2 regions of the Kitasatospora sp. NPDC048296 genome follow, and region 2 is predicted to be linked to the other one. Evidence: predicted binding sites of a transcription regulator. Region 2 holds the regulator's gene; the other holds the start of a gene.

Region 1 (14,300 bases), on a different contig from region 2:
GATCACCCAGGTGTAGGCGGACTGGCCGCCGTGCAGGTCGGCGAGGATGTGCGGCAGGGCGTTGGAGACGACGGTCGACGAGAGCACGGCCACGAACAGGCCGAGCAGAAGGCCGGACAGTGCCTCCATCACCTGCCGGTGGGTCATCGGTCGGTCGTCGACGGCGGCTCCGGCTGCCGCCTCGGCTGTGACGGTCATCTGAGTCCTTCGCTGGGAGCGGTGGGGATGCGCGGGCAGGAAAATTCGTTGCCTTAAGCAACCATAGGGTAGATGGTTGACTAAGGCAACTTTCTTCAAGCCGAAGCAAAGCCCCCGGGCGGGGCCCGATCACTCCGCGGGCGGCTCCCCCAGCACGTCGTTGAAGCGGTGCAGCAGCTCGGCGAAACGGGCCACATCCTCCTGCGACCAGCCGCCCATCACCTCGCGCACCCGCCGCATCCGCACGTCGTACGCGGCCAGATAGCGCTCGCGCCCGTCCTCGGTCAGCGAGACCAGCGCGGCCCGGCGGTCCTGCGGGTCCACCTCCCGGGCGACCAGGCCGAGCTCCTCCAGCGCGCGGATCTGTCGGCTCACCGTGGGCTTGCCGACCGCGAAGTGCACGCCGACGTCCGTCACCCGCACCCGCCCGGCCTGCTCGATGTAGGCGAGCATGCTGTACCCCAGGCCCTCCAGCTCGGGGCGCACCCGGCGTGAGAGTTCCGCCACTCTGGCGCGGCCCCGCCGGAACATCAGCCCGACCTCGCGCTCCACCGCCACCAGGGCTTCCTCGTCCGTCACGGCGCCAGTATCGCCCAGCGGCGGTGGCCGGAAAGCGGTACGGGAGTTGAGACGAGCCAACTAGTTCATGGTATTAAGTATCCGATTTCTTCCGATACGCAAGGAGATGTGGATGGCCGCCCCGGGGCAGGGTTTCGTCGCGGAACTGAAGGGCGCGGTCACACCGCGTGCGGCACTGCTCGTGATCGGCGTGCTGCTGCTGCAGCTCGGCTTCATCACCTCGTACGTCGGGGCGCTGCACCACCCGGCCCCGCACAAGCTGTCGATCGCGGTGGTCGCCCCGCCGCAGGTCACGCCCAAGCTGGTGGCGGCCCTGGAGTCGGTGCCGGCCGAGGCCGTCAAGCCCGTCACCGCGCCGGACGCCGAGACGGCGACCCAGCAGATCAAGGACCAGAAGATCTACGCCGCGCTGGTCGTGAACCCGACCGGCACCGAGGACACCCTGCTGGTCGGCGGCGCCCGCGGCACCTCCGCCGCCAAGGCCGCCGAGACCGTCACCACCGCACTGGACAAGGCCCAGGGCCGTACGGTCAAGGTCGAGGACGTCGTGCCGCTGGCCAAGGGCGACACCAACGGCCTCTCCGCCTTCTACCTGGTCATCGGCTGGTGCGTCGGCGGCTACCTGGTCGCCTCGATCCTCGGCATCAGCGCCGGCTCCAAGCCGGCCAACGTCCACCGCCTGCTGATCCGCCTCGGCGCCCTGGCGCTGTACTCGGTCGGCGCCGGCCTCGGCGGCACGATCATCGCCGGGCCGGTCCTGGACGCGCTGCCCGGCTCGGTCCTGGCCCTGACCGGCATCGGCGCCCTGGTGGTGTTCACGGTCGGCGCGTTCACCATGGCGCTGCAGTGCCTGTTCGACGTCATCGGCATCGGCATCGCGGTGCTGGTCTTCGTGGTGCTGGGCAACCCGAGCGCCGGCGGTGTCTACCCGGCCCCGATGATGCCGCAGTTCTGGCGGGCGATCGGCTCGCTGATCCCCAACGGCGCCGGCACCAGCGCCACCAAGTCCATCGCCTACTTCGGCTCCACCAACCTGGGGATGCCGATCCTGGTCCTGGTGATCTGGGCGCTGGTCGGCATCGGCGTCGCCTACCTGGCCGTGCTGCGCGGCCCGCGCTCCGGCGGCCGCGAGATCGTCGCCGAGCCCGCGCAGGCCTGAGCCCCCCGGCCTCGAAGCACCGCTGACCTCGGGCCTGTCCGACGGACCCTCGCCGGGCAGGCCCGAGTGTCGGCCGGGGGCTCCTCCGGGTTCCGGGAGCGCCGGCCTCAGCCGCCCGCGAGCGACCCCGGGTCGGCGACGATGGCCCGCACCACGCCGACCGCCGCGCCCAGCAGCGGCCCGCGCCGCCCGAGCGTGGAGACCGTCAGCCGGTCCTGCGCCCAGGGCCGCACCGTGACCCGGGCGGCCAGCTCGCGGCGCATCGCCGGCAGCAGCCAGGGCGCCAGCCGGGCGTAGCCGCCGCCCAGCACCACCTCGGCCGGATCCAGCAGGTTGACCGCCCCGGCCGCCGCGATGCCGAGCGCCGAGCCGGCCCCGGCCAGCGCCGCCTGGGCCGGCTCGTCCCCGGCGCCGGCGCGTTCGGCCAGCAGGGTCACCCAGTCGCCGCGCGCACCGGTCAGCCCGGCCGCCCGCAGCACCGCCGCCTCGCCCGCGTACTGCTCCAGGCAGCCGTGCGCCCCGCAGGCGCAGCGCGGCCCCTCCGGGTGGACGGGGACGTGGCCGAACTCGCCCGCGTAGCCGCGCGCGCCGCGCAGCAGCCGGCCGCCGACCACGATCGCCGCGCCGACCCCGGCCTCGGCGGAGACGTAGAGGAAGTCCTCCGGGCCCTCGTCCAGCCACCGTTCGGCCAGTCCGCCGAGGTTGGCCTCGTTGTCCGCCTGCACCGGCAGTTCGGCCAGGCGGTCCCCGGCGCTGCGCAGCGCCGGGCGCAGTTCGGGGGCCAGCGGGACGTCCTGCCAGCCGAGGTTGGCGGCCCGCTGGAGCACCCCGCTGGCGCCGACCAGTCCGGGCACGGCCAGGGTCAGTCCGGCCGGGCGCAGGCCCGACTCGGCGACGGCGGATCGCACCAGCCGGGCGAGGTCGGCCATCACGGCGGCGGGCTGCCGGCCGCGGTTGACGACTTCCTGGCGCCGCCAGGCACGGACCTCCCCGCGCAGGTCGACCACGCAGGCGCCCAGGTGCCGGACGCCGATCTCGGCGCCGAGGCCGCCGGGCCCGAGCGGGTTGAGCCCGAGCGCGGTGCCGGGGCGGCCGACCTTGCCGCTCGGCGCGGCGGGGCCCTCCTCGATGACCAGACCGGCGGAGATCAGCTGTTCTGCGAGCGAGGAGACCGCGGCCCTGGTCAGCCCGGTCTCGGTGGCCACCTCGGCGCGCGAGCGCGGGCCGCGCGCGATCACCCCGAGCACCAGGGCCAGGTTGGCCCGGCGCATCCCCTGCTGGCTGGCGGGCCCGGTCCGGACGCCGTCCGGCTCGCCGCGCATAACTCTCACCTCACGGTCTTACGAGACATCCCGTGGCATCTCGGGTGCAGCGTAACCCGGCCGCGCCCGCTCGGCGGGACCGGTGAAGACCCACCGCCGTACCGCCCAGAAGCGGAACAGCATCGCGACGAAGGTCCCGACGACCATCCCGCTGAGGAAGTCGGCGAACTCCTGGGTGAGCGGGTCGACGTACGGCTCGCGCAGGTCCAGGGCGTACCGGGAGAGCGCCAGCGGAACGTCGTTGACGCCGATCGCCACCGCGCTGACCAGGAAGAACAGCAGGGCCTCCCGCCCGTGTCCGTCGGTGCGGAAGGCCCAGCGCCGGTTGAGCACGTAGGAGACGACGGTGGCGATCACCGTCGCCACCGTCAGCGCGACCACCGGCTTGTGCTCCAGGACGGTGAACTTGAGCCCGACGTCGATCACCGCGGTGAGCACGAAGCAGCCGCCGCCGACCACCAGGAACTTCACCAGCCGGCTGTGCCGCACCAGGAGCGGGCGCAGCCGGGCCGGCACCCGGGCCAGGACGCGCTGCGTGGGGGACGGCATCTCCGCAGTGTGGCACGCGGAGCTGCCGTCGGCCCCGGCGTGCGCTACGCCGCGGCGGCGACCAGCACCTCGGCCGGCTCCAGGGCCAGCTTCAGCACCTCCCGCACGTCCGACACCGGGTGGACGGTGAGCCGCTCCAGCACCTCGGCCGGGACGTCGTCCAGGTCGGCCTCGTTGCGCTTGGGGATGATCACCGTGGTGACCCCGGCCCGGTCGGCGGCGAGCAGCTTCTGCTTCACCCCGCCGATCGGCAGCACCCGCCCGGTCAGCGACACCTCGCCCGTCATCGCTACGTCGGTGCGCACCTTGCGGCCGGAGAGCAGCGAGGCCAGCGCCGTGGTCATGGTGATGCCGGCGCTCGGCCCGTCCTTGGGGACGGCCCCGGCCGGGACGTGCAGGTGGACGCCTCGGTCGCGCAGCGAGGTGACCGGCAGTTCCAGCTCGGCCCCGCGCGAGCGCAGGAAGGAGAGCGCGATGTGCGCGGACTCCTTCATCACGTCGCCCAGCTGCCCGGTCAGCGTCAGCCCGGTGCCGCCGGTCTCGGCGTCGGCCAGCGAGGCCTCGATGTAGAGGACGTCGCCGCCGGCGCCGGTGACCGCGAGGCCGGTGGCCACGCCGGGGACGGCGGTGCGTCGCTCGGCGGGCTCCTGGGCGGACTCCGGCACGTGGTGCGGCCGGCCGATCAGGGCGCGCAGGTCCTGCGCGCCGACCGTGGCGGGCAGCTCGCGCTCGCCCAGCTCGGCCTGTGCGGCGATCTTGCGCAGCACCCTGGCGATCGAGCGCTCCAGGGTGCGCACGCCCGCCTCCCGGGTGTACTCCCCGGCGAGCCTGCGCAGCGCCTCCTCGTCCACGCTGACCTGCCCGTCGCCGAGGCCGGCCTTCTCCAGCTGGCGCGGGAGCAGGTGGTCGCGGGCGATGACGACCTTCTCGTCCTCGGTGTAGCCGTCGAGCCGGACCAGCTCCATCCGGTCGAGCAGCGGCTCGGGGATGGCCTCCAGCACGTTGGCGGTGGCGAGGAAGACGACGTCGGACAGGTCGAGCTCGACCTCCAGGTAGTGGTCCCGGAAGGTGTGGTTCTGCGCCGGGTCCAGCACCTCCAGCAGGGCGGCGGCCGGGTCGCCCCGGTAGTCGGAGCCGACCTTGTCGATCTCGTCGAGCAGGACGACCGGGTTCATCGAGCCGGCCTCCTTGATCGCCCGCACCAGCCGGCCGGGCAGCGCGCCGACGTAGGTGCGCCGGTGGCCGCGGATCTCGGCCTCGTCCCGGACGCCGCCGAGCGCGACCCGGACGAACTTGCGGCCCATGGCGCGGGCCACCGATTCCCCGAGCGACGTCTTTCCGACCCCGGGGGGCCCGACCAGGGCCAGCACCGCGCCTCCCCGGCGGCCGCCGACCAGCCCGAGCCCCTGGTCGGCGCGGCGCTTGCGGACGGCCAGGTACTCGACGATCCGGTCCTTGACGTCGGTCAGCCCGGCGTGGTCGGCGTCCAGCACGGCGCGGGCGCCGGAGATGTCGTACGCGTCCTCGGTGCGCTCGTTCCAGGGCAGCTCCAGGACGGTGTCCAGCCAGGTGCGGATCCACGAGCCCTCGGGGGACTGGTCGGACGCGCGCTCCAGCTTGTCCACCTCCTTGAGCGCGGCCTCCCGCACCTTCGCGGGCAGGTCGGCGGCCTCGACCCGGGCGCGGTAGTCGCCCTCCTCGTCGGCCGGGTCGCCGTTCAGCTCGGCGAGCTCCTTGCGGACGGCCTCCAGCTGGCGGCGGAGCAGGAACTCCTTCTGCTGCTTGGCCACGCCCTCCTCGACGTCCTTGCGGATGGTGTCGTTGACCTCCTCCTCGGCGAGGTGGTCGCGCAGCAGGGTCAGCGCGTACTCCAGGCGGGCGACCTGGTCGGCCTCCAGCAGCACCTTGAGCTTCTGCTCGGCGGTGACGAAGGGCGCGTAGCCGATGTTGTCGGCGAGTTCGCCGACGCCCTCGATCTGGGCCACCCGGTCGACGATCTGCCAGGCGCCGCGCTTGCGCAGCCACTGGGTGGACAGCGCCTTGTACTCCTTGACGAGCTCGGCGGCCCGCCCGGCCACCGGCGTGCCGACCGAGGACTCCCGGAACGGCGTGGTCTCCACCCAGAGGGCGGCGCCGGGGCCGGTGGTGCCGACCCCGATCCGGACCCGGCGCACGGCGCGCACCAGCGCCACCGGCTGCCCGGCGGTGTCGGGGCCGTCCGCCAGGCGGCCGACCTGCTCCACGGTGGCCAGCGTGCCGACCGCCGCGTACGAGCCGTCCACCCGCGGGACCAGCAGGACCTGCGGCTTGCCGGAGCCGGTGGCCGCGGCGCGGGCGGCCTCGACGGCGGCGCGCACCTCGGTGTCCTTCAGGTCCAGCGGGACGACCATGCCCGGGAGCACGACCTCGTCGTCGAGCGGCAGTACGGGCAGGGTGAGCGGAGTGGACGTCGAAGCCATGATCTCTCCCCAGTCAGCGAACTTGAGTCGACCTGACTAAGGCCTGGCGCCCACCGAATGTTCCCGGCGCCTTGTTCGCCATGAGCGAACAGGGAGACCACGGGACGACCCGGCGGACGGCACCGTCAAAAGCGCGGGGAAAGGTCAGCCGGACGGGGCGGCCGGTCGGTCAGCGCGCCGCGGCGGACGGCCGTGCGGCGGCGTGCACCGCGGCGGGGGCCGACCCGGCCGCCGGGACCGTCGCCGAGCGCCGGCGCGGCCGGGGCCGGCGCCGCTCGGCCCCGCGCAGCCAGCGCCACAGCGCCACTCCGGCGAGCACCGCGGCCGGGTGCCCCACGGCCGTGACCACGTCCTTCTCGGTGGCGATCTGCTGGGCGATCATCAGCCCGGCGCCGCCCAGCGCCAGCAGCCGCCCGCGCCGGGGCAGCAGCCCGGCCACCGCACCCAGGCAGGCGAGCACGCCGTAGCTGACCCCGATGTCCAGGTAGTCCATCGCCTCGGGCGCCATCCGCCCGGTCTCCACCGCGGTGATCACCACACCCTGGGAGAGCAGCGTCGCGGACACGTGCCCGATCGCGAACACCGCCGCCGCCCGGGCCGGTCCGACCCTGCGCTCCAGCGGCGCGAGGGTGAAGGCGAAGCCCCACAGGTACGGCATCCACACGTTCCCGGCGACCCAGAACCCACTCAGCACAAGAGCGCGCAAAGGATGCTGGAGCAGGTTGTGGCCGTCCGAACTGGAGGCCTCCTGCAGCCGCTGGACGAGTTCCGGATCGGCGAGCGTGGCGAAGGTCGTGGTGGCGCCCACCACGGCGAGATATCCGAGCGTGAAGGGGTTGCGCCGAGGTGTCGGAACCCGTTCCAGCAGCCACTCGAAGACACCGGTGCGCAGCCCGTGGCGGAGCATTCCGTACGGCACCCGCGCGGCCACGCTCCCGCCGGCGTCGCGCCGCAGTCCAGCCATGCCGCCTCCGCTCCACGCCCGCAGCCATCGGTCCTCGCCGCAGCCCAACGTACCGGCGCGGGGCCCTGATTCCACCCGGCGGAGCGTTGTCGTGGCCACGGTACGTCGAGGTTCTGAGAGGCACCTGAGAAAAGCCCGTGAAGACCGTTACCCCGGGGACCGGCCGGATTACCGGTATAGGTCCAGACCTTCTTCCGATTGACGCGTCAGTAGGGCCTCTGACCGGCGACTTGGCGTCAACTGGACTGCATACGTACCGTTACGCAGTGAAAATTCGCCGGGTAAGGTATCGGCCCGTGCCCACTCGTGCAGTGGGTCCGCGGGCGGCCGAACGGCCGCCCCACGGGCCGGAAACGTCCGGTCCACCTGCCGGAAAGCATCCGCTGTCCGTACGCTGCGATGTGCGCGGGAGACGTGGACGGGGAACCACCCGTCCTCCGCTCTCCTGGGCGCGCGACGGGACGGCGGACCCGGCACAGTCCACGACGGAACAAGACTACGAGCGGAGCCCCGCCATCCCCACAGGTGGCCGGCCCGCAGCCCTGGGGGCGGTGGCGTGACCGTGACAGAAATTCAGCAGGACAACCACAACGCCGGTGGCACGGTGAGCAGCCAGCGCAGAGTGCTGGTGGTGGAGGACGAGCCCACGATCGCGGAGTCGATCGCGGCCCGACTGGGCGCGGAGGGCTTCAAGGTCGCCGTGGCCCACGACGGTCCGGGCGCGGTGGACGGCTTCCACACCTGGCAGCCGGACCTGGTGGTCCTGGACATCATGCTGCCCGGCTTCGACGGCCTGGAGGTGTGCCGCCGGATCCAGGCGCAGCGTCCGGTGCCGGTGCTGATGCTGACCGCGCGCGACGACGAGACGGACCTGCTGGTCGGCCTCGGCGTCGGTGCCGACGACTACATGACCAAACCGTTCTCGATGCGCGAACTGGCCGCCCGGGTCAACGTGCTGCTGCGCCGCGTCGAGCGCGCCCAGCAGGCCGCCCGCACGCCCGCGCTCGGCAGCCTGCGCTTCGGCGAGCTGGAGATCGACCACGTGCAGCGCCGGGTCCGGCTGGCCTCGGGCGACGTCCACCTGACGCCCACCGAGTTCGACCTGCTCGCCTGCCTGGCCGCCCAGCCGCGCGCGGTGCTCACCCGCGAGCAGCTGCTGGCCGAGGTGTGGGACTGGACCGACGCGTCCGGCACCCGCACCGTCGACAGCCACGTCAAGGCGCTGCGGCGCAAGATCGGCGCCAGCTGGATCCGTACCGTCCACGGCGTCGGTTACGCACTGGAGGCCCCGCTCTCCTGACGGCGGGAGCTTCGGGCGACGGGCCACCGGGGGGCCCGCGTCCCGAGACCGCCGTGCCACCGCGCGGGGATCACAAGGGACCAATGACCTTTCCACAGCAACGCAACGGGGACGCCGACGGCGCGCGCCCGCAGACGCTGGCCGCCCGCGCCGCCCGCCGGGTCTGGGCCGACATCCGCCCGCTCGACCCGGTCCGCTCGATCAAGGGCAAGCTCGCCCTGCTGGTGATCGTCTCCGTGTTCCTGGCCACCGGGATGGTGGTCGTGGCGATCCGGTCCGAGACCCAGATCCGGATCATCATGGTCTTCTCCATGATCGCCTCGCTGCTGTTCATGCAGTTCCTCGCGCACGGGCTGACCGCCCCCCTGCGCGAGATGACGGACGCCGCCCGCGCGATGGCCTCCGGCGACTACAGCCGCCGGGTCGAGGTGAACTCGCGCGACGAGATCGGCGAGCTGGCGGCCGCCTTCAACGCCATGGCCGCCGACCTGCAGGCCGCCGACCAGCACCGCCGCGAGCTGGTCGCCAACGTCTCGCACGAGCTGCGCACGCCCATCGCCGCGCTGCGCGCCGTGCTGGAGAACGTGGTGGACGGCGTCGTCCAGCCCAATCCGGCGACCCTGGAGGCCGCGCTGGAGCAGACCGAGCGGCTCGGCCGCCTGGTCACCCACCTGCTGGACCTCTCCAAGATCGACGACGGCGTGGTCGACCTGGACGCCCGCCCCTTCGAGGTGCGCGAGTTCCTGGACGGCGTGCTGCGCGGGGTCACCGTGGACGGCGCGACGGCCGGCGGCGCCTTCTCCAGACGCGGCGACGTCCGGCTGGCCCTGGAGGTCAACCCGGCCGGCCTGACCGCCGTGGCGGACCCGGAACGGCTCCACCAGGTGGTCGCCAACCTGGTCGACAACGCCTGCAAGCACTCCCCGCCCGGCGGCACGGTGACCGTGCGCGCCCGGCCCGAGGGCGAGGAGGGCGGCCTGCTGCTGGAGGTCCAGGACGAGGGCCCCGGCATCCCGCCGGCCGACCGCACCCGGGTCTTCGAGCGGTTCAGCCGCAGCGGCACCGCCACCGCCTCCGGAGCGGGCGCGGACGGCGGCACCGGGCTGGGCCTGGCCATCGCCCGGTGGGCGGTGGACCTGCACGGCGGGCGGATCGCCGTGGCTGAGTCCCCGAGCGGCTGCCGGATCGAGGTCCGGCTGCCCGGGCAGCGCTGAGCGGGCCGGGACATTTGTCACAGATCCGACACAGACGCACACGAAGGTCATCGGACGGTCCAGTCGAGGCTTTGTCCGGTTTCGTCCACATATGGGGGGCGATCGGGCCCGATCGGTTCCCCTCAGATACGGCTTTCTAACGTAGTTTTTCAGCCAATCTGCAGGTCAGGACTGTGATCTGGGCGACGCCTGGGGCCCGGGGACTGCGCGATCACTGGTCAGGGGCGTAGCCTTAATCCCCGCTGTCCAAACATCCCAAAAGGAAGCGGAAGAGGGCGGTTGCCGCCGTGTCGCCACATCCTGAAACCCCCAGCTCGGCAAGCTCCACTGGCTTTGGTCCCAATGAGTGGCTCGTCGATGAGATCTACCAGCAGTACCTCCAGGACCCGAACTCGGTCGACCGAGCCTGGTGGGACTTTTTCGCCGACTACAAGCCCGGTACCGAGGTGACCCCAGTGACCCAGGCCGCGACCCAGGCCGGCCCCACGCCGACCCCTGCCGCTGCCCCCGCGCCCGCCGCTGCTGCTGCTCCGGCCGCGCCCGCCGCCCCGGCCGCTCCGGCCCCGGCCGCTGCCCCGCTCGCCGCCGCGCCGGCCGCGCCGCCGGCCCCGAAGGCCGCCGCCGCTGCCCCGGCCGCGGCCGCCGCCCCGGCCGGCCCCGAGCTGGTCCAGCTGCGTGGCCCGGCGAAGGCCGTCGCCACCAACATGGACGCCTCGCTGGAGGTGCCGACCGCGACCTCGGTCCGCGCCGTCCCGGCCAAGCTGTTGATCGACAACCGCATTGTCATCAACAACCACCTGCAGCGCGCCCGCGGCGGCAAGGTCTCCTTCACCCACCTGATCGGTTACGCCCTGGTCCAGGCCATCAAGGCCGCCCCGGGCATGAACCACAGCTACAAGGTGGAGGACGGCAAGGCCTTCCTGGTCAAGCCCGAGCACGTCAACCTGGGCCTGGCCATCGACCTGGTCAAGCCGAACGGCGACCGCCAGCTCGTCGTCGCGGCCATCAAGAAGGCCGAGACCCTCGACTTCTTCGGCTTCTGGCAGGCCTACGAGGACATCGTCCGCCGGGCCCGCGCCAACAAGCTGACCATGGACGACTTCACCGGCGTCACGGTCTCGCTGACCAACCCCGGCGGCATCGGCACCGTGCACTCCGTGCCGCGCCTGATGCAGAACCAGGGCACCATCGTCGGTGTCGGCGCCATGGAGTACCCGGCCGAGTTCCAGGGCTCCGCCCCGGAGACCCTGGCCCGCCTCGGCGTCTCCAAGATCATGACGCTGACCTCGACCTACGACCACCGCGTCATCCAGGGCGCGGCGTCCGGCGAGTTCCTGCGCGAGATCCACCGCCTGCTGCTCGGCGAGAAGGGCTTCTACGACGAGATCTTCGAGTCGCTGCGGATCCCGTACGAGCCGGTCCGCTGGGCCACCGACGTCGCCACCACCCACGACGACGAGGTCAACAAGACCGCCCGCGTCATGGAGCTGATCCACTCCTACCGGGTCCGCGGCCACCTGATGGCCGACACCGACCCGCTGGAGTACAAGCAGCGCAAGCACCCCGACCTGGACGTCACCACGCACGGCCTCACCCTGTGGGACCTGGAGCGCGAGTTCGCGGTCGGCGGCTTCGGCGGCCAGAAGATGATGAAGCTCCGCGACATCCTCGGCCTGCTGCGCAACACCTACTGCCGCACCGTCGGCATCGAGTACATGCACATCCAGGACCCGACGCAGCGCAAGTGGCTGCAGGAGCGCCTGGAGAAGCCGTACGCGAAGCCCGAGCGCGAGGAGCAGCTGCGGATCCTCCGCCGCCTGAACTCCGCCGAGGCCTTCGAGACCTTCCTGCAGACCAAGTACGTCGGTCAGAAGCGCTTCTCGCTGGAGGGCGGTGAGTCGCTGATCGCGCTGCTGGACGCGACCATCGACTCCGCCGCCGAGCACCGCCTCGACGAGGCCGTCATCGGCATGGCCCACCGCGGCCGCCTGAACGTGCTGGCCAACATCGTCGGCAAGCCGTACGGCAAGATCTTCGGCGAGTTCGAGGGCAACCTCGACCCGAAGTCGATGCACGGCTCCGGCGACGTCAAGTACCACCTCGGCTCCGAGGGCACCTTCACCGGCCTGGACGGCGAGCAGATCAAGGTCTCGCTGGCCGCCAACCCCTCCCACCTGGAGACGGTCGACCCGGTCGTCGAGGGCATCGCCCGCGCCAAGCAGGACATCCTGGACCAGGGCGGCACCACCTTCCCGGTGCTGCCGATCCAGATCCACGGTGACGCGGCCTTCGCCGGCCAGGGCGTCGTCGCGGAGACCCTGAACATGTCGCAGCTGCGCGGCTACCGCACCGGCGGCACCGTGCACATCGTGGTGAACAACCAGGTCGGCTTCACCGCCGCCCCGGCGTCCTCGCGCTCCTCGATGTACTGCACCGACGTGGCCCGCATGATCGAGGCCCCGATCTTCCACGTGAACGGCGACGACCCGGAGGCCGTGGTCCGCGTCGCGCGGCTCGCCTTCGAGTTCCGCCAGGCGTTCCACAAGGACGTCGTGATCGACCTCATCTGCTACCGCCGCCGCGGTCACAACGAGGCCGACAACCCGTCGTTCACCCAGCCGCTGATGTACGACCTGATCGACAAGAAGCGCTCGGTGCGCAAGCTGTACACCGAGGGCCTGATCGGTCGCGGCGACATCACCATGGAAGAGGCGGAGCAGGCGCTCCAGGACTTCCAGGGCCAGCTGGAGAAGGTCTTCGCCGAGGTCCGCGACGCGGCCCAGGCGCCGGCCGGCACCACCACCGGCAAGCCGGTCGCCGACTTCCCGGTCTCCATCCAGACCGGCATCTCCCAGGAGATGGTCAAGCGGATCGCCGCCTCGCAGGTCAACCACCCGGACTGGCTGACCGTCCACCCGCGCCTGCTGCCGCAGCTGCAGCGCCGCGCCGCCTCGGTCGAGGACAACACCATCGACTGGGCGATGGGCGAGACCCTCGCCATCGGCTCGCTGCTCATGGAGGGCCACCCGGTCCGCCTGGCCGGCCAGGACAGCCGCCGCGGCACCTTCGGCCAGCGGCACGCCGTCCTGATCGACCGCAAGACCGGCGAGGACTACACCCCGCTGCAGTACCTCACCGAGGACCAGGCCCGCTACACCGTCTACGACAGCCTGCTGTCGGAGTACGCGGCCATGGGCTTCGAGTACGGCTACTCGCTGACCCGCCCGAACGCGCTGGTCATGTGGGAGGCGCAGTTCGGCGACTTCGTCAACGGCGCGCAGACCATGGTGGACGAGTACATCGCCTCCGCCGAGCAGAAGTGGGGCCAGCACTCCGGCGTCACCCTGCTGCTGCCGCACGGCTACGAGGGCCAGGGCCCGGACCACTCGTCCGCCCGCCCGGAGCGCTTCCTCCAGCTGTGCGCGCAGGACAACATGACGGTTGCGGCGCCGACCCTGCCGTCGAACTACTTCCACCTGCTGCGCTGGCAGGCGCACAACCCGCACCACAAGCCGCTGATCGTCTTCACCCCGAAGTCGATGCTGCGTCTGAAGGCCGCGGCGAGTGCGACCGAGGAGTTCCTGTCCGGCTCGTTCCGCCCGGTCATCGGCGACACCACCGTCGACCCGGCGCAGGTCCGCAAGGTGATCATCACCTCCGGCAAGTTCTACTACGACCTGGCGGCGGCCCGCGCCGAGCGCGGCGTCACCGACACCGCGATCGTCCGCATGGAGCGGCTCTACCCGCTGCCGGTGGCCGAGCTCCAGGAGGAGCTGGCCCGCTACGGCGACAACGTCCAGTTCATCTGGGCGCAGGAGGAGCCGGCCAACCAGGGTGCCTGGCCGTTCATCGCGATGAACCTGGTCGACCACCTGCAGGTCGTCATCGGCCGCAGCGGCGGCGACGCCCGTCTGCGCCGCGTCGCCCGCACCTCGGCCTCGTCCCCGGCGGTCGGCTCGGCCAAGCGGCACGCCGCCGAGCAGCAGGCGCTGATCGAGGAGGTCTACGCGCTCTGACGCGCTGAGGCCCCGCACCACCGCTGACGCCCGCGGCCCCCGACTCCCGACCAGGGAGTCGGGGGCCGCGGGCGTTCCTGTTCACGTCAAGGTCGCAGCTCTGCAACCAAACGGGGACCGGCCCGCACGAGTTCCTGACGGATCGATAGGTTATGCCTCGCCAGATCGCCGCCCGGCGCCCGTCATTGTGCCCGCGGCCCCGGCCGAACGACCTCACCGCTCTCCCAGGGGGATCACCGCATGACCGCCGACACGTCGCATCCCGGCAAGCTCCCTCCGGTCTTCCAGCCGCTCCTGCCCGATGACCCCCGGGAGGTCGGCGGCTACCGGCTGTTCGCCCGGCTCGGCGCCGGCGGCATGGGCCGGGTCTACCTCTCGTACACGCCGGGCGGGCGTCCGGTGGCGCTCAAGGTGGTCCGTCCCGAGTTCGCCGAGGACGTCGAGTTCCGCCGCCGGTTCGCGCAGGAGGTCAGCAACGCCCAGCGGATCCACGGACTGTACACCGCGCAGGTGATCGACTCCGGCGGCCTGGACTCGGAC
Region 2 (14,300 bases):
ATGTCGACGATCCGGCTGAGCTCGCCGGTGCCCAGCGGGTCGAAGACCACGATGTCGTCCAGCCGGTTGAGGAACTCCGGTTTGAACGCGGCCCGGACGGAGTCCAGCACCAGGGCCTTCTTCTTGTCCTCGGGGGTGGCCGGGTCCACCAGGTACTGGCTGCCCAGGTTGGAGGTGAGGATCAGGATCGCGTTGCGGAAGTCCACCGTGCGGCCCTGGCCGTCGGTGAGCCGGCCGTCGTCCAGCACCTGGAGCAGGACGTCGAAGACCTCCGGGTGGGCCTTCTCCACCTCGTCCAGCAGCACCACGCTGTACGGGCGGCGGCGGACCGCCTCGGTGAGCTGACCGCCCTCCTCGTAGCCGACGTACCCGGGCGGGGCGCCGACCAGGCGGGAGACCGAGTGCTTCTCGCCGTACTCGCTCATGTCGATCCGGACCATCGCCCGCTCGTCGTCGAACAGGAAGTCGGCCAGCGCCTTGGCGAGTTCGGTCTTGCCGACACCGGTCGGACCGAGGAACAGGAAGGATCCGGTCGGGCGGTCCGGGTCGGCGATGCCCGAGCGGGTGCGGCGCACCGCGTCCGAGACCGCCTGCACGGCCTCCGTCTGGCCGATCAGGCGCCTGCCCAACTCCTCCTCCATGCGCAGGAGTTTGGCGCTCTCGCCCTCCATCAGACGGCCGGCCGGAATGCCCGTCCAGGAGGCGACCACATCGGCCACGTCGTCCGGGCCGACCTCCTCCTTGACCATCGACGGCGAGGCGGACCCGGTCTCGTTGTTCGCAGCGGCGGCGCGTTCCTGGGCGTCGGTGAGCTCCTTCTCGGCCGCCGGGATCTCGGCGTACATCAGCTTGGACGCCCGCTCGAAGTCCCCGTCGCGCTGGGCCCGTTCGAGGGCGCCGTGCAGGTCGTCCAGCCGCTCCTTGAGCTCGCCGACCCGGTTGAGGCTCTTCTTCTCCTGCTCCCAGCGCGCCGTCAGCACGCTCAACTGCTCGTTCCGGTCGGCGAGATCGCGCCGAAGTCGGGCCAGCCGGTCGACCGAGGCCGGGTCCGACTCCTTCTCCAGGGCCAGCTCCTCCATTCGCAACCGGTCGACGGCGCGCTGGAGTTCGTCGATCTCGACCGGGGAGGAGTCGATCTCCATCCGCAGCCGGGAGGCCGCCTCGTCGACCAGGTCGATGGCCTTGTCGGGCAGGAAGCGGGAGGTGATGTAGCGGTTGGACAGGGTGGCGGCGGCGACCAGGGCGGCGTCCGAGATCTGCACCTTGTGGTGCGCCTCGTACCGGCCCTTGAGGCCGCGCAGGATGGCGATCGAGTCCTCCACGCTGGGCTCGCCGACCAGCACCTGCTGGAAGCGGCGCTCCAGGGCCGGGTCCTTCTCGATCCGCTCGCGGTACTCGTCCAGCGTGGTGGCGCCGACCATCCGCAGCTCGCCGCGGGCCAGCATCGGCTTGAGCATGTTGCCCGCGTCCATCGCGGAGTCGCCGCCGGCGCCCGCGCCGACCATGGTGTGCAGCTCGTCGATGAAGGTGACGACCTGGCCGTCGGAGGCCTTGATGTCGTTCAGGACGGCCTTCAGCCGTTCCTCGAACTCGCCGCGGAACTTGGCGCCGGCCACCATCGCGCTGAGGTCCAGCGCGACCAGCCGCTTGCCGCGCAGCGACTCCGGCACGTCGCCGGCCACGATGCGCTGGGCCAGGCCCTCGACCACGGCGGTCTTGCCGACGCCGGGCTCGCCGATCAGCACCGGGTTGTTCTTGGTCCGGCGGGAGAGCACCTGGACCACCCGGCGGATCTCGTGGTCGCGGCCGATCACCGGGTCGAGCTTGCCGTCCCGGGCGGCCTGGGTGAGGTCGGTGCCGTACTTCTCCAGCGCCTTGTAGGTGCCCTCCGGGTCCGGCGAGGTGACCCGGCCGCTCCCCCGGACGTCCTTGAAGGCGGCGAGCAGCGCCTTGGGCGTGGCGCCCTGCTGCACCAGCAGCTCGGCCACCGGCCCGCCCTCGGCGGCCAGGCCGACCATCAGGTGCTCGGTGGAGACGTACTGGTCGTCCAGGTCGTCCGCGCGCTTGCCGGCCTCGGTGAGCACGGCGAGGGTGTCCCGGGCGAGCTGCGGGGCGGCGACCGTCGAGCCCGTCGCGCTGGGCAGCGCGGTCAGCTGGCGGCGCGCCTCGGCGTCGATCCGGGCGGCGTTCGCCCCGACCGCCTCCAGCAGGGGCCGGGCGATGCCCTCGGGCTGCTCCAGCAGGGCGATCAGGATGTGCACCGGCCTGACGTCCGGGTTGCCGACCGTGCCCGCCTGCCGGATCGCGGCGGACAGGGCGTCCTGCGTCTTGGTGGTGAACTTGCTCGCGTCCACTGCTGGGGGATCCTCCCTCGTCGTCCTTCACTACTGCTACATACAGCATGCACTAACTTGAGTCTATTCCGCTCAAGTTTTCTCCATCGGCCCGAGGCCCGGGTTTCCCCTGGCTCGACCTTTCGCCGGGCTCAGGTTCCCGGGTTCAGGTCCCCGCGCGGGGGTTTCCTCGCGCAGGTTCCCCGGGCTCAACTCTTCCTCCTGGCGATGGGGCCGTTCGTCCGCCGGGTCAGCCCCAGCAGCTCCCGGGCCGGCCCGCTCGGCCGGTGCCCGGCCGGCCACACCGCGCGCAGCGGCCGCCGCAGGTCCAGCTCCTCCGCCAGCGGCACCTCGACCAGCCGCCGGGTGGCCAGCTCCTCCACCACCGCCAGCTCGCTCAGGCAGACCGGCCCCGCCCCGGTCATCGCCGCCGCCTTCAGCGCGGTGGACGAGGCCAGCTCCAGCCGGGGCCGCGTCGCGCCCCCGTACGGCGTCAGCGCCATCTCCAGCACCTCCCGGGTGCCCGAGCCGGGCTCCCGGAGCACCAGCGGGGTGGCCGCCAGCTCGGTCCCGGTCAGCGGGGTGCGCCGACGCGACCACGGGTGACCGGGCGCCACCACGACCACCAGCCGGTCCGCCGCCACCACCGCGCCGGCCAGTCCGGGCGGGGTGGACGGGCCCTCGACGAAGCCGAGGTCGGCCTCCCGGGCCAGCACGTGCCCGGCGACCTCCGCCGAGTTCGCCGTCCGCAGCGTCACCGCCGTCCCCGGGCTGGCCTCGGCGAGCGCCAGCAGCCAGCCCGGCATCAGGTACTCGGCGACGGTCAGGCTGGCCACCACCCGCAGCTTGGCGTCCCGCCGTTCGCGCAGCGCGTCGATCCCGGCGTCCAGCGCCTGGGCCGCCTCCACCACCTGCCGGGCCCACTCGACCACCAGTCGGCCCGCCTCGGTGGGCCGGCTGCCCCGGGGCGAGCGCTCCAGCAGCGCGACGCCGATCTGCCGCTCCATGCCCTTGATCCGGGCGCTGGCGGTCGGCTGGCTGACGCCCAGCTCGGCCGCGGCCCGGCCGACGCTGCCCAGTCGGGCCACCGCGAGCAGCAGTTCCAGGGCGCCCAGTTCGGGGACGTGCGGGGAGAGGGGCATAGGTTCAGGCTATGTCCTCATAGGATTCGCGGCGCTACCGGCGGCCGGGCCGCCGGGCCAGGGTGGAACCATGTCCACCTCGGTCGATGTCCGTCCGCTCACCCGTCCCGCTCCCCGTACCCGGCTCTCCCGGTTCGACCTCGCCCAGCTCGGCCCCAACTGGTACGCCGCCGTGATGGGCACCGCGATCATCGCCAACGGCGCCGCCGCCCTGCCGGTCCGGGTGCCCGGGCTGATCGGCTTCGGCGAGGTGATGTGGGCGCTCGGGCTGGCCGCCCTGCTGGTGCTGGCCGGGGCCCGGCTGGTCCACCTCACCCGGCACCGCGAGGCGGCCCGCGCCCAGCTGCTGGACAACCCGGCCACCGCGGTCTTCTACGGCTGCCCGCCGATGGCGCTGCTGGCGGTCGGGCTCGGCACCCTGCTGCTCGGCTCCCGGGTCATCGGCACCGGTCCGGCGGTCGCCCTGGACGCCGTGCTGTGGGGCGTCGGCACGCTGTACGCGCTGACCGTCGCGGCCGGCATCCCGTACCTGATGATCACCCGGCACCCGGTGTCCGCGCTGGAGGCCAACCCGACCTGGCTGCTGCCGGTGGTCGCACCGCTGGTCGCCTCCGCCTGCGGCCCGGCCCTCGTCCCGCACCTGCCCGCCGGAGCACCCCAGCAGGCCCTGCTGTACGGCTGCTGGGCGCTGTTCGGGGTCGGCCTGCTGGCCACCCTGGTGCTGCTGCCGGTGGTGTTCACCGGGCTGTTCCACAGCAAGCTGCCCGCCCTGACGCTCACCCCCGCGCTGTTCCTGGTGCTCGGCCCGCTCGGCCAGTCCGTCACCGCGATCCACCAGCTCGCCGACGCCGCCCGCCCGGTGCTGCCCGCCCTGGCGCCCGTCATGCTGCCGCTGGCCGAGCTGTACGGCATCGCGGTGATCGGCGTCGCGATGCTCTGGCTGGCCGTCGCGCTCACCGCCAACCTGCGGGCCCGCCGGGCCGGGATGCCGTTCGCGATGACCTGGTGGGCCTACACCTTCCCGATCGGCACCTGCGTCACCGGCGCCGCCGCGCTCGCCCGGCACACCGGCTTCGGCGGCTTCACCGCGCTGGCCGCCGGGCTCTACCTGCTGCTGGTCGTCGCCTGGGGGCTGGCGGCGGGGGGCACCGCCGCAGGGCTGGTGCGCGGGCGACTGCTGGCGCGCTGACCCGGTCGGACGGCCGGTCGGACGGTCAGTCGAAGGAATGGCCCCGGCTCAAAAGCAGGCCGCCGTTGCAGGAATGCGCACCTTCAGGCTGACCGTGCACAGCCAACCGGCCGCCGCTGCCCGCACCCCCCGCTGGCCTCGGGCTTTACCGGAATCCCGCCCGCCGCCCACGGCACCGCATCGGCACCGGGATGCAGGTACCTGCAAATGCGCGAACCTGAACTCGGGCGACACTTGTCCACCGGGCGTCACGCTGTGAGGGTGGAGGCACGCCAAGGTCGCCGGGCAACCGCAGCCCGAGAGTGGCGACTTGCTCTTCAGGTCTGACCACGTGTGCAACGTTCAGCACGCGTGGAACGGGGGGGAAGAGCGCCGGCCGGGGTCCATGTGTGGTGATGGACTCCGGATCCGGATCCGTCGAGGCGTTGCTGCTCCGCCTCGACGGAAGCGCCTGGGCATTGGCGTGCCGACGGCGGCCCCCGGGCACCCGGTGTGCGACGGCACCCGGACCCGGGGGCCCGCCGTCCGACCGGTACCGTGAGCACGCCCGGCAGCCGGTACCGCGCACCCGCGACTCGCGTGTACGGGCGGGGGCAACACCAGGGGAGAGGCGTCCGGCAGGGAGAGTGCGACGTGACGGCGGAACCGGCGGTCACGCCGCACCACGCGGTACCCGTGGGCGGGGAGCCCGACGAGGCGGCCCGGCAGCTCTACCTGGCGATCATCGCCGAAGGCGGCCGCATCCCCTGCGCCGACATCGGGGACACCGACCGCGACGCGCTCCGGCAACTCCTCGACATCGGCCTGCTGATGGCCAACCGGATGGACCGCTGCTACACCGCCGTCAGCCCGCGCTCGGTCAGCGACCGCCTCGGCTCCGAGCTCCGCAGCGAGGCGACCCGGCTGCTGGTCCGCGCGGAGAACCTCCCGGGCGCCCTCGACGGCCTCACCCGCGCCTACGACGCGATGCCCCGTCCGTCCGGCCGCTCCAGCGGCGCGGTCTACGTCGAGGGCCACGTTCACATCCGCCAGCGGATCTCCCAGCTGGTCTCCGACTGCCGCTCCGAGGTGCTCACCGCCCAGCCCGGCCACCGACCCGCCGACACCCTCCAGGTCGCCCTCGCCCAGGACGTCCAACTCCTCCAGCGCGGCTGCTCGCTGCGCACCATCTACCAGCCGGTCGCGCTCGCCGAGGCGCCCGCGCTCGCCTACGCCGAGGAGGTCACCCGGCACGGCTCCCAGATCCGGATCCTCGACGAGCCCTTCCAGCGGCTGATCGTCTTCGACCGCAGCGTCGCCGTCATCGCCGCCAACGACGACAACAGCACCGCCGCCTTCATCAGCGACCCGGCCGCCCTCACCTTCCTGATCGGCGCCTTCGAACGCGACTGGGCCCGCGCCGACAGCACCGAGGCCGCCGCCGCCCTCGGCCAGGGCCCCGCCCGCTCCATCCCCGACCGGGTCGGCCGCCTCCTCGCCCGCGGCCTCACCCAACGCGCCGTCGCCACCCGCCTCGGCCTCAGCGAACGCACCGTCGCCGCCCACATCTCCCGCCTCCGCGACCGCTACGGCGCCCAGACCCTCTTCCAGCTCGGCTGGCTGATGAGAGGCTCCCGCGATGACTGACGAGCCCGCCCCGGCCGAGCGCGCCCTCTACCTCGCCGCCGTCCGCGGTGGCGGCCGCCTACGCCCCGAGGACCTCGCTCCCGCCGACCGCCCCACCGTCGCCGCCCTCGTCGCCCGCGGCCTGCTCACTCCCACCGCCACCGGCTACACCGCCGCCAACCCGCGCGCCCTCGGCGACCGCCTCGGCGTCGAACTCCGCACCCGCGCCACCCGCCTGCTGCTCCACGCCGAGCGCCTCCCGGTCGCCCTCGGACCGCTCACCCGGGCCTACGAGGCGGTCCGCCGACCGGACGGGCCGGGCGGGCCGGGCGGGCCGGGCGGTTTCGGGCCGGAGAGTGTGGAGTTCGACACCGCCGTCGACATCCGCCAGCGCATCGCCGAGCTCATCTCCGAGTGCAAGGAGGAGTTCCTCGCCGCCCAACCCGGGCCGCGCCCCCTCGACGGCCTCCAGATGGCCCTCGCCCAGGACCTCTCCCTGCTCCGCCGCGGCTGCTCGATGCGCACCCTCTACCAGCCGGTCACCCTCACCGACCATGCCGTGCTGCGGCAGATCGCCCTCCGCACCCGGCAGGGCGCCCGGGTCCGGGTGCTCGCCGAACCCTACGAACGGCTAATGATCTTCGACCGCTCGGTGGCCGTCATCCCGGCCGCCGAGGACCGCAGCCGCGCCGCCTTCCTCACCGACCCCACCACCGTCGCCTACCTGGTCGCCCACTTCGAACGCGACTGGGCCCGCGCCACCCCCGCCGACCACCACATCGAAGCCCCGCACCCCACCACCGTCCGCATCGGCCGCCTCCTCGCCCGCGGCCTCACCCAACGCACCGTCGCCACCCGACTGGGCCTCAGCGAACGCACCGTCGCCGGCCACATCGCCCGCCTCCGCGACCGCTACGGCGCCCAGACCCTCTTCCACCTCGGTTGGCACCTGCGCGGAGAACACCATGGCTGACGCCTCCGCCCTCCTCTCCGCCGCCCTCCCGGACGCCGCCGCCCGCGCCCTCTACCTCGCGGTGCTGCGCGAGGGCGGCCGCATCCGCGCCGCCGAGGTCGGTCCGGCGGACCGGGCGGCGCTCCAGCGGCTGGTGGAACTCGGGCTGCTGGTACCGCAGTTGCAGGACGCCGCGTACAGCGCGATCGACCCGCGTGCGGCCACCGAACGGATCGGCACCGAAATCCGCTTCCAAGTCGCCCGACTGCTTACGGAAGCCGAACAACTCCCGGAACTGATGGGCGATCTCACCCGGGCATACGACGCGACTCCGAAACGGCGGGGCGACTCGACCGGGGTGCGATACATTTCGGGAAAGGAGCAAATTCGGCACGAACTGGGGCAATTGAGCCAGGAGTTCCCCAACGAGGGCCTGACCGCCCAGCCCGGCGGCCCCCGGTTGCCCACCGAAATGCCTGACGCGCTCGACCGTGCCCGTCGCTACCGCGAACGCGGCGGAACCTTGCGCACCCTGTACGAGCGCTCGGCCAAGCTCGACCCGGCGACCGTACGGTTCGCCGCTCAAACCGCCCAACTCGGTTCCACCACACGAGTCCTCGCCGTACCGTTCAAGCGCTTCCTGGTCTTCGACCGTGCCGTCGCCATCATCCCCGCCGCCTCGGACTACTCCAGCGCCGCCGTGGTCGACGACCCGGCGATGGTCGCCTTCGCGGCCGATACCTTCGAGACGCTCTGGCAGCAGGCCGAAGGAGTCAACTGGGCGTCCCTGGCTGCTGGTTCCGCTGAGCCCGCCGTCCACGAGCGGGTTGCCGGACTGCTCGCCCAGGGCCTCACCCAACGGTCGATCGCGAGTCGCCTGGGCCTGAGTGAGCGCACGGTCGCCAGCCATATCGCCCGCCTGCGCGAGCTGTACGACGCCGAGACGCTCTTCCAACTCGGCTGGCATTTGAGAGGTGAGCAGTCATGACCGATCACGGCCTCATGCTTCCCGACGGCGCCGCCCGCGAGCTCTACCGCGCGATCCTCCGCGAGGGCGGCCGCATCCGCATCGCCGACATCCAGGAGCGGGACGCGGCGACCGTCCAGTCGCTGCTGGACCTGGGCCTGCTGAAGCCGTACGTCTCGGACGGGTCGCTCAGCGCGATCAACCCGCGCTCGGTCACCGCCCGTCTCGGCGCCGATCTGCGGGCGGCGGGTACCCGCCTGATGATGCAGGCCGAGCAACTCCCGATCCTTCTAGGCGACTTGACCGCCGCCTACGACACCGCCCCGCGACGCCACGACCGCACCGGAACCATCCGGATCGTTGAAGGCGGCGAGAACATCCGGCACCGGATCTCGCAGCTCAGCGAAGAGCTGAACCATGAGGCGCTTTCGCTCCACCCCGGTGGAGCCAGGCCGACGGACGCCACCGGCGACATCGTGGAAACCGCCCGCCGTTTTGTTGAGGCCGGCGGTTCGATGAACACCATTTACGAGGACACGGCCCGACTCGATGGTCCGACCGTCCGTCTGGCCGCTCGCTTGACCGACATCGGCTGCCGCATCCGGGTCGCACCGTTTTCGCTCACCAAGATGATGATCTTCGACCGCACCGTGGCCGTCATTCCGGCCTCGGCCGATCTCGATGCCGCGGCTTTCGTGGAAGACCCGGCCACGGTCGTCTTCCTGGCGGAGGTCTTCGAGCGATTCTGGCAGCTCTCCGAGGGTGTCAACTGGGCGGCCCTGGCCGCAGGTTCCACGGACTCCGACCCTCGCGAGCAGGTGGGCCGCCTGCTCGCGAGGGGCCTCACCCAGCGGGCCATCGCCACTCGCCTGGGCCTGAGCGAGCGAACAGTCGCCGGTCACATCGCCCGCCTGCGCGAGCTGTACGACGCCGAGACGCTCTTCCAGCTCGGCTGGCAGATGAGGGGGGCTCGCGGTGCCTGAGCCGGTACTCGATCTGCCCGGGCCACCATTGGCCGCGCAGCCCGGGCGGAGGCGGCCGGGCTGCGCGGCGAGCGGCGGAAGCAAGAGCCCGGAGGGGGATCCGGGGGGTGCGCTCTGCTCAGCCGGTGGCGGCGCCGGTCGGCCAGTAGCCGGGGACGGAGGACTGCTGTCGGGGGACGTTGAACTGCTCGCCGGGCGCGGTCCAGAAGCCCTCGCGCAGGGAGAGCGCCATGCCGGCCCAGTCCAGGGCGGTCTCCACCGTGTGGTTGAGGGCCTCCTGCGACCAGGTGTCGTCGAAGACCAGCGGCAGGACGGGGGCGACCTGCTCGATGGTGGCGATCAGCGGGTTGTGGGTGATCGCCTCGTCGACGAGCAGGACGATCGGCTTCCGCAGGGCCGACGCCCAACCCAGCTCCAGGCTCACCCCGGCCGAGAGCGGGGCACCGACGTAGGCGAAGACCAGGTCCGCGGACTGCAGGGCGCGGAAGTCGGACGGCACCCGGGGCTCGGGCGCGCGGCCGGCGACGGTCCAGGCGTCGCTGTGGTGCGCGCTGTACACGGCGGCGCCGCTGCGGAGCAGGGTGGTGCGGAGCGTCGTCAGCCGCGTCCGGCTGGCGAGGGTCACCACGCTGTCGGCCGGGCCGGTCAGCCGCATCAGCGGCGCGGCCAGGAACACACGTGCACGCCGACCCTCAGGGGCCTGGCTGTCGTGGTGACGCAGGTAGGGCTCGGTCATGTCGACTCCGGGGAAAGGCCGACCGGGTGGAGGAGGCGGTGCCGGTAGGCGTGTTTAGTTGCTGCTTCAAGGAATCCGATGGTTAAGCAGGAAGGAAATTTGACGGTACAGCGGCAAGTCTTCCGGCTTCATGGGACCATCGGGAGCGAACTGATCGTCTATCAGCGGTGATGGCTTCGTCCAGCGGTCCGCCCTGGCATCTGGATGCCTGGCAGAGAGATGACGCTCGCTCTGTTGGTCGACAGGTGACACTGGAGCAAGGCATGCGGCATCATGTGGACGCTAGTGCTATTAGTCCAACTTGCGGACTTGAGAGGAAGAGGGTGGGTCCATGTCCCGTATGCGCCGACTTGTCCGTAAGGCTGTGCTGTCCACGGTAGTGGGCGCTTCCCTCGTGGCCGCTGGTGTCTCCGTCGGAGGTTATGGGCCCTTCGGGATGGCGCATGGCCGTGCGACCGTTGCTGTTGTCGGGGCGGAGACGGTGGCTGACGACTTTCACTGGTAGGACCGGCCCGTGACCGGATTGCTCGGCCGGCAGGCGGACGGAACGCCAGGTCTCCTGTGCACGCCGAATGGCCCATTGGCCTGGGCGTACCGTCTCCCGGCTTCCGTCGGTGTCCCGTGAACCGGCGGCGCGACCGACAGGCGCCGCCCGTATCGGGCCGCTGCCATTCCGTGTCCGCAGAGGAGCCTCGGGTCACGGTGTCAGTGGCCTGCGCGATCCGCCTTTGCGGCGTGCCCGAGTACGTAGCCGAGCTGGAAGAGCGAGTCGACGTTGTACTCCTCGCGCATTTCCGCGATGTGCCTGGCCAGGGTCCGTTCGCTGATGCCGAGTCGCCGTGCGATGACTCGGTGATTCGTTCCGGATAGCAGTAGGTCGATGATCGTCTGTCGGAGCTGTGAAACCACCTGCTGGGGTACGGTGCGGTCGCCTTCGAAATCCAGGGCTCTGCTCCAGTTTCGTTCGAAAACCTCTTGAGCGAGATAGTTGATCACTGCCGCGTCATGGACGAAAGCGGCCAGATTGTCACCGGCGATTGGAATGACGGCGAGCCGTCGATCGAAGATCAGCAGTCGCGTGTACGGCTCGTCCAGGGTCCGGAACTGCCACCCCTCCTTGGCGAGTGTGGCGACATAGTCCCTGGTGGGTTGGTGGTAGCGGGTGCTCGCGTTGTAGATCGACCGCATCGACGCACCGGTTCGAATGATGTCGAGATCCCGTTTCAGGAATGAAGTCAGCATTTCGGAGGGGCGTGGCCCTCCAGGCTGCATGGCGAGACCTTCGGTCATGCCGTTGGCCATGGCCTGTTGTAGCCGTTGGTTAATCACCGCCCGGCCCTGAACGTACTCGATGGGGCCGCCGCTCTGGTCCGGCGTGTGAAATGCCTCCGCCAGATCTGTCAATTCACCCGGAATTGAAACCGCGCGGGACAAGAGGTCGAGAGCCTGGCGCTGCCAAGTTGAGCTCAGGCTGGCGGCAAGTTTTTCAGGGTCGGCGGCGAACAATGACCCGGGCTCGTCGTTGTCCGATATCAGAAGTCCGAGTCCCAGCAACTCCTGGATGGCCTCACCCTCCTCCTGAGAGCAGGTATCCCTGGTGAGCCGGCCGTTGCCCGCCAACGCTTTGAGGTACAGCGTGCGGGCGCCGGGAGACAGGATCGGCGATCGACCGTGGCTGTTCACCAGGTGCTCTCGATCACTCACTTTCGGCTCCTTGTCGTCGACCGGACAACTAGTCAACGCGACTGAAGTCCGCAGCCTCAGGGATCTTAATCCGAGACCGCGATCCGATGCTCAGGTCAAATGAAGGCCGTCAAGGCGCCCGGCAGTTGCTCCGAAACCAGCACTCTCTCACCAACACCGAGCCGCCGGCACCCCCCGAACAGGAGGGAGCCGGCGGCTGGCGAGGTGAGCAGTGCCCCGGGTCAGCGCCTGGGGCGCCAGACGACGAGGGCGCTGGACTGGGGGGTGGGGGGCTGGTACGGGACGAGGTCGCGGCGGTAGGAGGCGTGGACGGCGGCCTCGCGCTGCTGGAGGGCGGTGGCGGCGCCTTCGAGCGAGTCGACCAGCTCGGTGATGCGGGCCTGGAGGGCGGCGACCTGGTTCTCCAGCTCGATGATCCGCTTGATGCCGGCCAGGTTGATGCCCTCGTCCTGGGAGAGCCGCTGGACCTCCCGCAGCTGCTGGATGTCGCGGGCGGAGTAGCGGCGGCCGCGGCCGGCGGTGCGGTCGGGGCAGACCAGGCCGAGGCGGTCGTACTGGCGCAGGGTCTGCGGGTGCAGGCCGGACAGCTCGGCGGCGACCGAGATGACGTACACCGGGGTTTCCTCGGTGAGCACGTACTGCGGCGGGGCCGCGGCGGTGCGCCGGGTGCGGCGGGGGCCGTTGCCGGGAAGGCCCTCGCCGAGGCCGGGGCCGATCGGGCTGTCGGGGGTCATCGGGTTCGGGGACATCTGGTCGTCACGCTCCCTTCGCCGCCCGGAAGAGGGCGGCTCGCGGGTCGTCGGAGGCGGTGGCCTCGCGGTACTGCTCCAGGGCGTTCAGCGCGTCGCCGTCGACGTGCTGAGGCACCACGACCTCGACGGTGACGAGGAGGTCGCCGCGGGTGCCGTCCTTGCGGGTGGCGCCCTTGCCGCGGGCGCGCATGGTGAGACCGTTGGCGCTGCCCGGGGGCAGCTTGAGCTTGACGGCGGGGCCGCCGAGCGTGGGTACCTCGATGGTGGCGCCGAGGGCCGCCTCGGGGAAGGTGACCGGGACGGTGACGGTCAGGTTGTCGCCCTTGCGGCCGAACACCGGGTGCGGGTCGACGTGGACGGTGACGTAGAGGTCGCCGGGCTGGCCGCCGCGCTCGCCCTGGGCGCCCTTGCCCTTGAGCCGGATCCGCTGGTCGGCCTGGACGCCGGCCGGGATGCGGACCTGCATGGTGCGGGCCGAGGTGGCCCGGCCGCTGCCGTGGCAGTCGGTGCACGGGTCGTCGACGATCATGCCCCGGCCGCGGCAGTCCTTGCACGGCTCGGAGAGCGCGAAGGCGCCCTGGCCGCGGCTGACGGTGCCGGCGCCGACGCAGGTCGGGCAGACCCGCGGGGTGGTGCCGGACTTGGCGCCGGTGCCGTTGCAGACGCGGCAGGGGGCCTGGCTGGTCATCCGCAGCGGGACGGTCGCGCCGTCCACCGCCTCCTCGAAGGAGAGCGTCACCTCGGTCTCGACGTCGGCGCCGCGCCGGGGCTGGGCCTGCCGGGTGCCGCCGCGGTTGAACAGGCCGCCGAAGACGTCGCCGAGCCCGCCGCCACCGCCGCCGCCGCCCTGGTTACCGCTGAAGAGGTCGCCGAAGTCGAAGCTGTAGCTGCCGGTGCCGGGGCCGCCGGTGCGGAAGCCGCCGTTGGCGAAGAGGCTGCGGGCCTCGTCGTACTCCTTGCGGCGCTTCTCGTCGGAGAGGACGTCGTACGCCTCGGAGATGTCCTTGAAGCGCTCCTCGGCCTTGGCGTCGCCCTTGTTCGCGTCCGGGTGGAACTCGCGCGCCAGCTTGCGGTAGGTCTTCTTGATCTCGGTGGCGGTGGCGTCCTTGGGCACGCCGAGGACCTTGTAGTAGTCCTTCTCGACAAAGTCCTTGCCGCTCATACGTCCACCTCGCTGCGCTCGGCAGCCGCTGAGCGGTTCACGCGCCCCTCGATGGTTCGCTCGCTGCGCTCGCTCACGGCCTCCGCCACCTCCCGATGTCCATCGTCACTGCGCTGTCAACGGCAACTGGAAGAAGAGCCGTTGACAACGCGCTGCGGAGCCGGCCGCCGTGTTGGCCGGCGTACGACTCCGCAGCGCACTGGTTGTCAGCTGTCACAGGTTGTCAGCTGTCCGAGCCACCGTCGGACGTGTCCGCGTCGGCGGACTTCGCCTCGGCGTCCGGGGCGGACGTCGTCTGGGTGCCCGGCTGGGGCTCCGCCACGGCGACCATCGCCGGGCGGATGATCCGCTCGCCGATGCGGTAGCCGGGCTGGAGGATCTGCACGCAGGTGTCCTCGGTGACGTCCGAGGAGTAGCTGTGCATCAGCGCCTCGTGCTGGGTCGGGTCGAAGGGCTCGCCCTCCTTGCCGAACTGCTGGAGGCCCAGCTTGGCGACGACCGTCTCCAGGGACTCGGCGACGGACTTGAAGCCGCCCGTCACCTCGCCGTGCTCGCGGGCGCGGCCGATGTCGTCCAGGACCGGGATCAGGGACTCCAGGATGTTGGAGACCGCGATCTCGCGGACGGTCAGTCGGTCGCGCTCGACCCGCTTGCGGTAGTTCTGGTACTCGGCCTGCAGCCGCTGCAGGTCCGCGGTGCGCTCGGCCAGCTCGCGCTTGGCCGTGGCGAGATCCTCGGAGCCCTCGCCGGCACCCGCCGCCGCGGCCTCCTCGGC

Evidence for each region. The regulator HspR, encoded in region 2, represses chaperone genes until heat shock. The targets are predictions, from matches to a motif close to TTGAGNNNNNNNNNCTCAA.
Region 1: lon (endopeptidase La) is a predicted target of HspR. The motif match lies at 6,289-6,307, and genes of this name have one in related genera.

What each region holds. Positions count from the first base shown of each region.
Region 1 is NZ_JBICZB010000003.1:194,340-208,639, reverse strand. It holds gene ACGF12_RS03920 (MDR family MFS transporter) at 1-198, opposite strand, end outside; gene ACGF12_RS03915 (MarR family winged helix-turn-helix transcriptional regulator) at 328-777, opposite strand; gene ACGF12_RS03910 (ABC transporter permease) at 890-1,936, shown strand; gene ACGF12_RS03905 (ROK family protein) at 2,044-3,258, opposite strand; gene ACGF12_RS03900 (GtrA family protein) at 3,277-3,807, opposite strand; gene lon (endopeptidase La) at 3,852-6,266, opposite strand; gene ACGF12_RS03890 (rhomboid-like protein) at 6,436-7,230, opposite strand; gene ACGF12_RS03885 (response regulator transcription factor) at 7,793-8,530, shown strand; gene ACGF12_RS03880 (sensor histidine kinase) at 8,614-9,744, shown strand; gene ACGF12_RS03875 (multifunctional oxoglutarate decarboxylase/oxoglutarate dehydrogenase thiamine pyrophosphate-binding subunit/dihydrolipoyllysine-residue succinyltransferase subunit) at 10,032-13,760, shown strand; gene ACGF12_RS03870 (protein kinase) at 14,001-14,300, shown strand, end outside.
Region 2 is NZ_JBICZB010000001.1:107,576-121,875, reverse strand. It holds gene clpB (ATP-dependent chaperone ClpB) at 1-2,354, opposite strand, end outside; gene ACGF12_RS00555 (LysR family transcriptional regulator) at 2,543-3,475, opposite strand; gene ACGF12_RS00550 (TDT family transporter) at 3,546-4,664, shown strand; gene ACGF12_RS00545 (LuxR C-terminal-related transcriptional regulator) at 5,298-6,290, shown strand; gene ACGF12_RS00540 (LuxR family transcriptional regulator) at 6,283-7,242, shown strand; gene ACGF12_RS00535 (LuxR C-terminal-related transcriptional regulator) at 7,235-8,209, shown strand; gene ACGF12_RS00530 (LuxR C-terminal-related transcriptional regulator) at 8,206-9,171, shown strand; gene ACGF12_RS00525 (hypothetical protein) at 9,290-9,907, opposite strand; gene ACGF12_RS00520 (helix-turn-helix domain-containing protein) at 10,613-11,611, opposite strand; gene ACGF12_RS00515 (heat shock protein transcriptional repressor HspR) at 11,833-12,360, opposite strand; gene dnaJ (molecular chaperone DnaJ) at 12,368-13,525, opposite strand; gene grpE (nucleotide exchange factor GrpE) at 13,749-14,300, opposite strand, start outside.